Regions from separate parts of the Paenibacillus sp. 203 genome, predicted to be linked through region 2. Evidence: riboswitches for the same ligand, from Rfam matches in the RefSeq annotation. Region 2 holds a riboswitch; the other holds the start of a gene.
What was found. A riboswitch is a leader RNA that binds a small molecule or an ion and turns the genes downstream of it on or off. The one in region 2 is predicted to bind FMN.
Positions count from the first base shown of each region.

Region 1: linked by a shared signal. The riboswitch ahead of WA407_RS10800 (DMT family transporter) and the one ahead of ribE (riboflavin synthase) in region 2 are both predicted to bind FMN.

Region 1 is NZ_JAXCHD010000004.1:307,102-310,526, reverse strand. Features, by position in the region: gene WA407_RS10810 (ABC transporter ATP-binding protein) at 1-309, shown strand, start outside; gene WA407_RS10805 (hypothetical protein) at 302-997, shown strand; FMN riboswitch at 1,119-1,263, shown strand; gene WA407_RS10800 (DMT family transporter) at 1,436-2,383, shown strand; gene WA407_RS10795 (methyl-accepting chemotaxis protein) at 2,625-3,425, shown strand, end outside.
Region 2 is NZ_JAXCHD010000003.1:133,973-137,397, forward strand. Features, by position in the region: gene WA407_RS06980 (thiamine pyrophosphate-dependent enzyme) at 1-593, shown strand, start outside; gene WA407_RS06985 (IDEAL domain-containing protein) at 813-1,280, shown strand; FMN riboswitch at 1,349-1,522, shown strand; gene ribE (riboflavin synthase) at 1,853-2,518, shown strand; gene ribB (3,4-dihydroxy-2-butanone-4-phosphate synthase) at 2,579-3,262, shown strand; gene ribH (6,7-dimethyl-8-ribityllumazine synthase) at 3,342-3,425, shown strand, end outside.

The sequences.
Region 1 (3,425 bases), on a different contig from region 2:
ATTAATCACGGACGACTGATTGAGGAAGTATCGATGGAGCAGGTGCGGGAAACCAATACGGAATATATCGAATTTACGACCAACGATTGTAAAAAAGCGACCTACGTCCTCTCCCATCATCTGAATCTGAATAATATAAAGGTACTAAATGAACAGAGTATACGTATTTACGATTCAAATGTACCACAGAAACAAATTACGAAAACGCTCATTTTAAATGATATAGAGGTGGATTCCATTCATCAGAAAAGCAGCACGCTGGAAGACTACTTTTTGCGCCTGTTAAACGGAGGTGATCTCCATGCTTAAATTGATGCAGTTGGAGCTGAAAAAATTTCATCTCGCGGGTTATATCCGTTCAGCACTGATCGCCAATGCATGCATTCTTGGGCTGCTCTGTATTATCGCGCTGGACAGTCAAAGTGAAGGAATACCCGAATTCACACAATACACCCAACTCTTGGATCTAATAGACAATTTTGTGAGAGCAACATTTATTGTATTTTCCTCCGTTTTGCTATGCCGCTTTATCGTCGGAGAATTTAAATCCAAATCGATTACGATCTTGTTCATGTACCCGATTCACCGTCAAAAGCTGATGATCGCCAAGCTCTTGGTTGTGCTGCTGTTTACATTCTTGTCTATTATTATTTCGGAAATAATCATTACGGCTGCTATTCATCTGCTCAACCAGTTTGTCTTGATTGTACCGGATAACCTTACTCTTTCCATACTGGGCCAACAATCAGCACGAACGCTGATCAATGCCGTTGCTGCCAGCTTTATGGGATTGGTTCCGCTGTATATGGGGATGCGAAGATACTCTGTACCCACCACCATTGTGACCTCAATCCTGATTGTAGCATTGCTTTTCTCCAATAATAACGGTGCTCCACTTAGTTCCATAGCCCCCGTGCAAATTGGCTTCTCTCTACTAGGAATGCTTGTGGCTTATGCGGCGATTCGACGTATTGAGTATAAGGATATTACCTCGTAATATGTAATTTCGTAGAGCGCTTTCAAAAAAAAGATGAAAATCATTGTTAGATATACACACATTTTTCACTGGACTTCATTCTAAAACAGGTATATCCTATAGGAGAAATTAAAAACGGAATAAGGATCTTCGGGGTAGGGTGAGATTCCCAACCGGCGGTATGGCTCATGGAGCTAAGCCCGCGACTCTGTATCTGGCAACAGGATACGGACTGATTTGGTGAGATGCCAAAGCCGACGGTAAAGTCCGGATGGAAGAAGATCGAAATATCAACATGCCGCGAAGTGGATGAATACTGCGTTATTAGTTTTGCAGCAACTTCATTTAACTTGCATAAAGCGGCAAGTTTATTTGATCAACCCCCGTCTTGCATGGCCTTTCGCCATGGACGGGGGTTTTTGTGCCACCGGTCCTGTATTCGCAAGGAGCTAATTGAGTATGAGTCAATCTTCTACTGTACTAACATCCAAAGGTTTTGATCGTAGCTCCCACATGAAAAGCGGTTTTTGGCTGGTCGCAATTGGAGCAGCCTTGTGGGGCGCAGACCCGCTTTTTCGTATTATTTTGCTAAAGTCATTTACTTCAACACAAATTGTACTTATGGAGCATGTGCTGCTCTTCCTCGCTCTGACACCGATGCTGTGGAAGCATCGTGAGGAACTCAAAGCGGTACGGCTTCGTCAAGTTTTCGCTATTTTATTCGTCTCGTGGGGCGGCTCGGCTCTGGCCAGCGTGATTTTCACTATGGCACTCAGCAATGGTGATTTGAATGCTGTACTCTTACTCCAGAAGCTTCAACCCTTGGTCGCTATTGTTCTAGCCCGTATTATTTTGAAGGAAATGTTGCCGCGTCATTTTGGAGTATTAATTGTCGTTGCTCTGTTCGGGACGTATCTTCTGACCTTCGGTTGGTCGCTCCCCTTCGGACATGTTCGTGATTTTGTTCAGGTTGGTAGTCTGCTTGCACTCGGTGCAGCAGTTCTGTGGGGCGGTTCGACAGTCATGGGAAGTTACTTGCTTCGTTCAATGAAATATGAAACAGTAACCTCCCTCCGCTTCATGGTGGCGCTCCCTCTGCTGATTGTCCTCACCTCTGTAGAGCATGCGCCATGGAATATGCCTGCCGGTACATGGGCGGGCGCAGCTGTGATTATCAATCTGCTATTGCAGGCATTGCTTCCGGGTCTTCTCAGCTTGCTGCTGTATTACAAAGGCTTAAGTACGACCAAAGCGTCTTATGCTACGATGGCAGAACTGAGCTTTCCCATGGTTGGTGTCGTGATTAACTGGATCGTCTTTCAGCAAATTGTCACTATAGCGCAATTGACTGGTTTTATGCTCATCTGGATTACGCTCTTTATGATTTCACGTCAGCAAAAAAATTAACAGTTCAACGTCCCTTTCATGACTCACCCAAGCCAAATCGTGAAGATGCTTTTGCATCTCCGATTTGGCTTTTTTATGTATTCGTATTCATATAAAATATAGTTCTTTAGACCCATCTTTCAGAAAAAGTGTCTAAAACATGTAATTATTCTTCGTTTCTCAAAGATTACATCTATAAAATTAGTCGGTTTCTGTCGAATAAAACAATGTAGTGATTATCAGACACAGAGGAGCAAGAACTATGACTAAAACAAAACAAACAGTTCCGTGGTGGAACAGGTTTCTCAAGCAGTTTTATTTAATGAGGACAAGATTAATAATATCTTTTTTGGCTGTGTTATTGATTCCGAGCGTACTTATCGGGTACTTTTCCTATCAGGGGGCTACAACACAACTCAGTCAGCAAATGGGCGGTTCCGTATACACGAATTTGTATCTGATCCGGAGCAATGTCAATCAGTATGTAGCACCCATTATGAAAGACCTGGACGTGCTTACCACTGAAATCAATTCTGATTCCATTGGTACCAACCAAGAGGCCCTTCAGAAAAAGTTGGATGCCATCGTTAAGGCTCATCCCGAGCTAGATGCCGCGCTTCTAGGTAATGCGAAAGGGCAATACATACGTTCACCGAAAAAACAGGAGGCCGATTATGACCCCCGGGAGAGAAAATGGTACAAAAATGCGATGCTGGAAAAGGGCAAAGTATTCGTCGGTGTTCCAGTTGCCAGCGTCACGACAGGGAATTTAGTCGTTAATATATCGGGAACGCTGGAGGACGGTGAAGGAGCTGTTGCATTGGCTTTGAATCTGGACAAGATGGGTGAAAGTCTGCAGTCTGTTAAGATTGGTGAACGCGGAGGACTCATTATTGTTGATTCTGAACATAAAGTTGTATCTGGGACTGGAACAGCCTTTAACAAGACAGGCAAAAAACCGGCTGACGCCATAGAGGGACTTCCCGAAGTGGCGACAACCGTCGAAAGTGATACTCCTTCCATGTCGCAAATTCAATTTATGAATCGAGATATGCTGGCCTTT
Region 2 (3,425 bases):
CGATTGGTGCGGCTCTGCGTAATCATAAGCTGATTATGTTGGAATATGATAACGAAGGGTACATGAATACAGGTTCACAGCAATCATACTCCACTCCGGTTGGTCACATGACCAGTACGTCGGGTGTAGGGAAAATGCAAAAAGGAAAGCAAGGACATCACAAGGATACCGTGCAAATCATGGCTGCTTGTAACATTCCGTATGCTTTTACAGCAGCTGAAAGTCATCCGCAGGATATGCTGCGCAAAGCAGCCAAGGCTCAATGGTATGCGAACAACGTGGGTACGGCTTATGGTAAGATCCTGTGCGCCTGCCCGCTGAATTGGAAATCCGAAGATAGACTGGGCACCAGCATTGTGGGCGCTGCAGTCGAGTCTTGTTTCTTTCCTTTGTACGAAATAGAGCAAGGCAGTACGACGATTACGTACAATCCGGAAGACAAGGGAAAACGGATTCCAGCTGCTGAATGGTTGAAATTAATGGGTAAAACGAAGCATCTTCTTAAGGAGGAGGCTACGTTGGCTACCTTTGAGCAGGAGATTGAGCGTCGCTGGACTATCCTGAAAAAGAAACATGAAATTTCAGAGCTATAATTACGTTTTTTGCATAATCATCGATTAACATTGTTATCCGCTGTTACTGTAGTGGTTCAATCAAGATTCTTTGCGTTTATTGCGCAAAGAATCTTTTTTGTCGTTTATGGGTTGAAGCATAAAAAAACAGGTAATGATTTCCGATATAGGAGTGGAGGCCTATAAGAGGCACGTTAAAAAGTTTTCTTCTGAATTTTAAGATGCAATGAGGTGCAGGTAATGATTAAGCTGAATACAGTTGAAATAATCGAAATTATAAAGAAGCAGATCCCTAAGGTTATGAACATCAAGCCAGTGGAGCTAAAGTTTACGGATGATTTTGGACGGGCTTCGTTGGCAGCGACAGAACACAAATTCACGCTGACGAACCAGCATTATTCTGCCAAGGTGATGGATTGCGTGTTAGAAACACAGGTACGCCCCATTTTAATGTGCGAAATTATTTATTTTCTGAAATGCGAGTTTATTGACGGACATGTTGATGTGCGACTGGATTATGAAGCATGTTCTGAGGAAGGACGGGGACCGGTTGCTTCAGCCGTAATTACCTTTGATCATGCAACAGAGTTGGGAGTCGAGGAACTGGCCGATCTGATTGACTTGGCGCTTCATATGAATGATAAAACCTGGTTTGAAGAACTCTCCAGCCAATATGTCAAAACCAAAGCAGGAGCTTCTATTAGATAACTTGCTTTTTTTAGAAGTCGGTGCTAATATACGTAACAAGTTTAATGTTAATTCAATTAAATAAGAGCAAGATCCTTCGGGGCGGGGCGAAATTCCCCACCGGCGGTGATGACATGTTTGTGGATCGTTTTTGTGAGAAACAGCATGGCTTAGTCCGTGACCCGGATGCTGAATGATCGGCAGAAGGTGGACCTGGTGCAAATCCGGGACCGACAGTATAGTCTGGATGGGAGAAGGATACGAAGCGCATGTGCATGACGTGACATGTGCCGATTTTTAGCATACCCAATTGTGCGTACGGCTTATTTCGTTGTAGGACAGCATCGGGCGATAGCTTGCTTAAGCTTTCTTTTTGATGATGTTCAGAGCGTATTTGGTTGTATCCTCAGTCATGCTTTCTATTGGCAAATCTATGATTTCATGTCGTCTTAAGATGCATATGAACTGCGCTTGTATACTACAAATGTGACTCTCATCACCCCCATGACGGATTGAATCCGAACTGGGGGTTTTTTGCGCTTATAGCTGATGAATTAGGGATAAACTGAAATGTAGTGGAAAGGAGTGAAGGCATGTTTACCGGATTGGTCGAGGAAGTGGGTCGCATTCAAACGATTTCCAAAAGCGGTGAAGCGATGGTGCTGGGGATTTCGGGTTCCGTGGTGTTGGGCGATTTGAAAATAGGAGACAGTGTCTCAGTGAATGGCGTTTGCCTGACGGCGATACAGATCGGTACGAAAGACTTTAAGGTTGATGTGATGCCGGAAACCTTTCGCAGCAGTAATCTGAAAGAGTTGAGATCAGGCAGCCGAGTCAACCTGGAGCGAGCGATGGCGGCGAGCGGAAGGTTCGGAGGACATATCGTGCAAGGACATGTGGACGGGACGGGAACGATTCGCGGGGTAACATCAGATCAGAATGCAGTTGTGTTCGAAATTGAGCCTAAAAATCAAACATTATTTAAATATATTCTTCTCAAAGGGTCAATCACAATTGATGGTATCAGCCTCACAGTCGCACAGCGTACGAGAGATACCTTTGCCGTATCCATTATTCCCCACACCTTATCCGAAACGGCCTTACAAGCCAAACGTGAGGGAGATACCGTCAATATCGAATGCGATATTTTGGGCAAATATGTAGAACAGCTTTTAAATTACAGAGGTGCAGCGGAGGCGGAGAGGGTAGAAGAAGCTCCTCTCAGTTTGGACTATTTGGCGAAACACGGCTTTGCCTGATATTGAAGGGTAAGCCTGTTTAGGAGCATTCGTGGCACAAGACATAAGGAGGAAAGTGTTATGGATAGAGATAGCCAAACAAGTGCAATGGCAAACGTCATAGAGCATGGCGAGTTGGAACATGACGAAGAGATTCGTTTGGATTCCATCGAAGCAGCGTTGGAGGACTTGAAAAACGGTAAAGTTGTTATTGTAGTGGATGATGAACAGCGCGAAAATGAAGGCGATTTTATCGCTTTGGCTGAAAAAGCGTCGCCTGAGGTCATTAATTTCATGATTACAGAAGGTCGCGGGTTGGTCTGTGTGCCAATCACACGACAAAGAGCCGAGGCCTTGGAATTGCATCCTATGGTAGAGCAAAATACAGATTTCCACGGTACTGCCTTTACGGTATCGGTAGATCATATGGAGACAACAACGGGTATTTCAGCGGCCGAGCGCTCCTTGACTGTACGCGCCTTGGCAGACGAAGCAGTCACAGGCAGTGATTTCCGCAAGCCTGGTCACATGTTCCCGCTGATTGCTCGCGATGGTGGTGTCTTGCAGCGTGCGGGTCACACTGAAGCGGCTGTTGATCTGGCCCGACTCAGTGGCTTCAAGCCTGCTGGGGTCATTTGCGAAATTATAAAGGAAGATGGCTCAATGGCCCGCCTGCCTGATCTGGCAGTGGTCGCCAAGCGACATCAATTAAAGCTGATCAGTATTCAGCATTTGGTGGACTACCGTCGTCGTTTATCATTGTAAAAATACATCTCGGTTCCAAGTAAATCTGAAGTATTGTCCGAAGTCCCTAAATAATTAAACTAAGAGAGGTTGATTAAACATGGCACGTTTTCTAGAAGGTAATCTCGTATCGAACGGTTTAAAATATGGTATTGTGGTAGGCAGATTTAATGAGTTTATTACG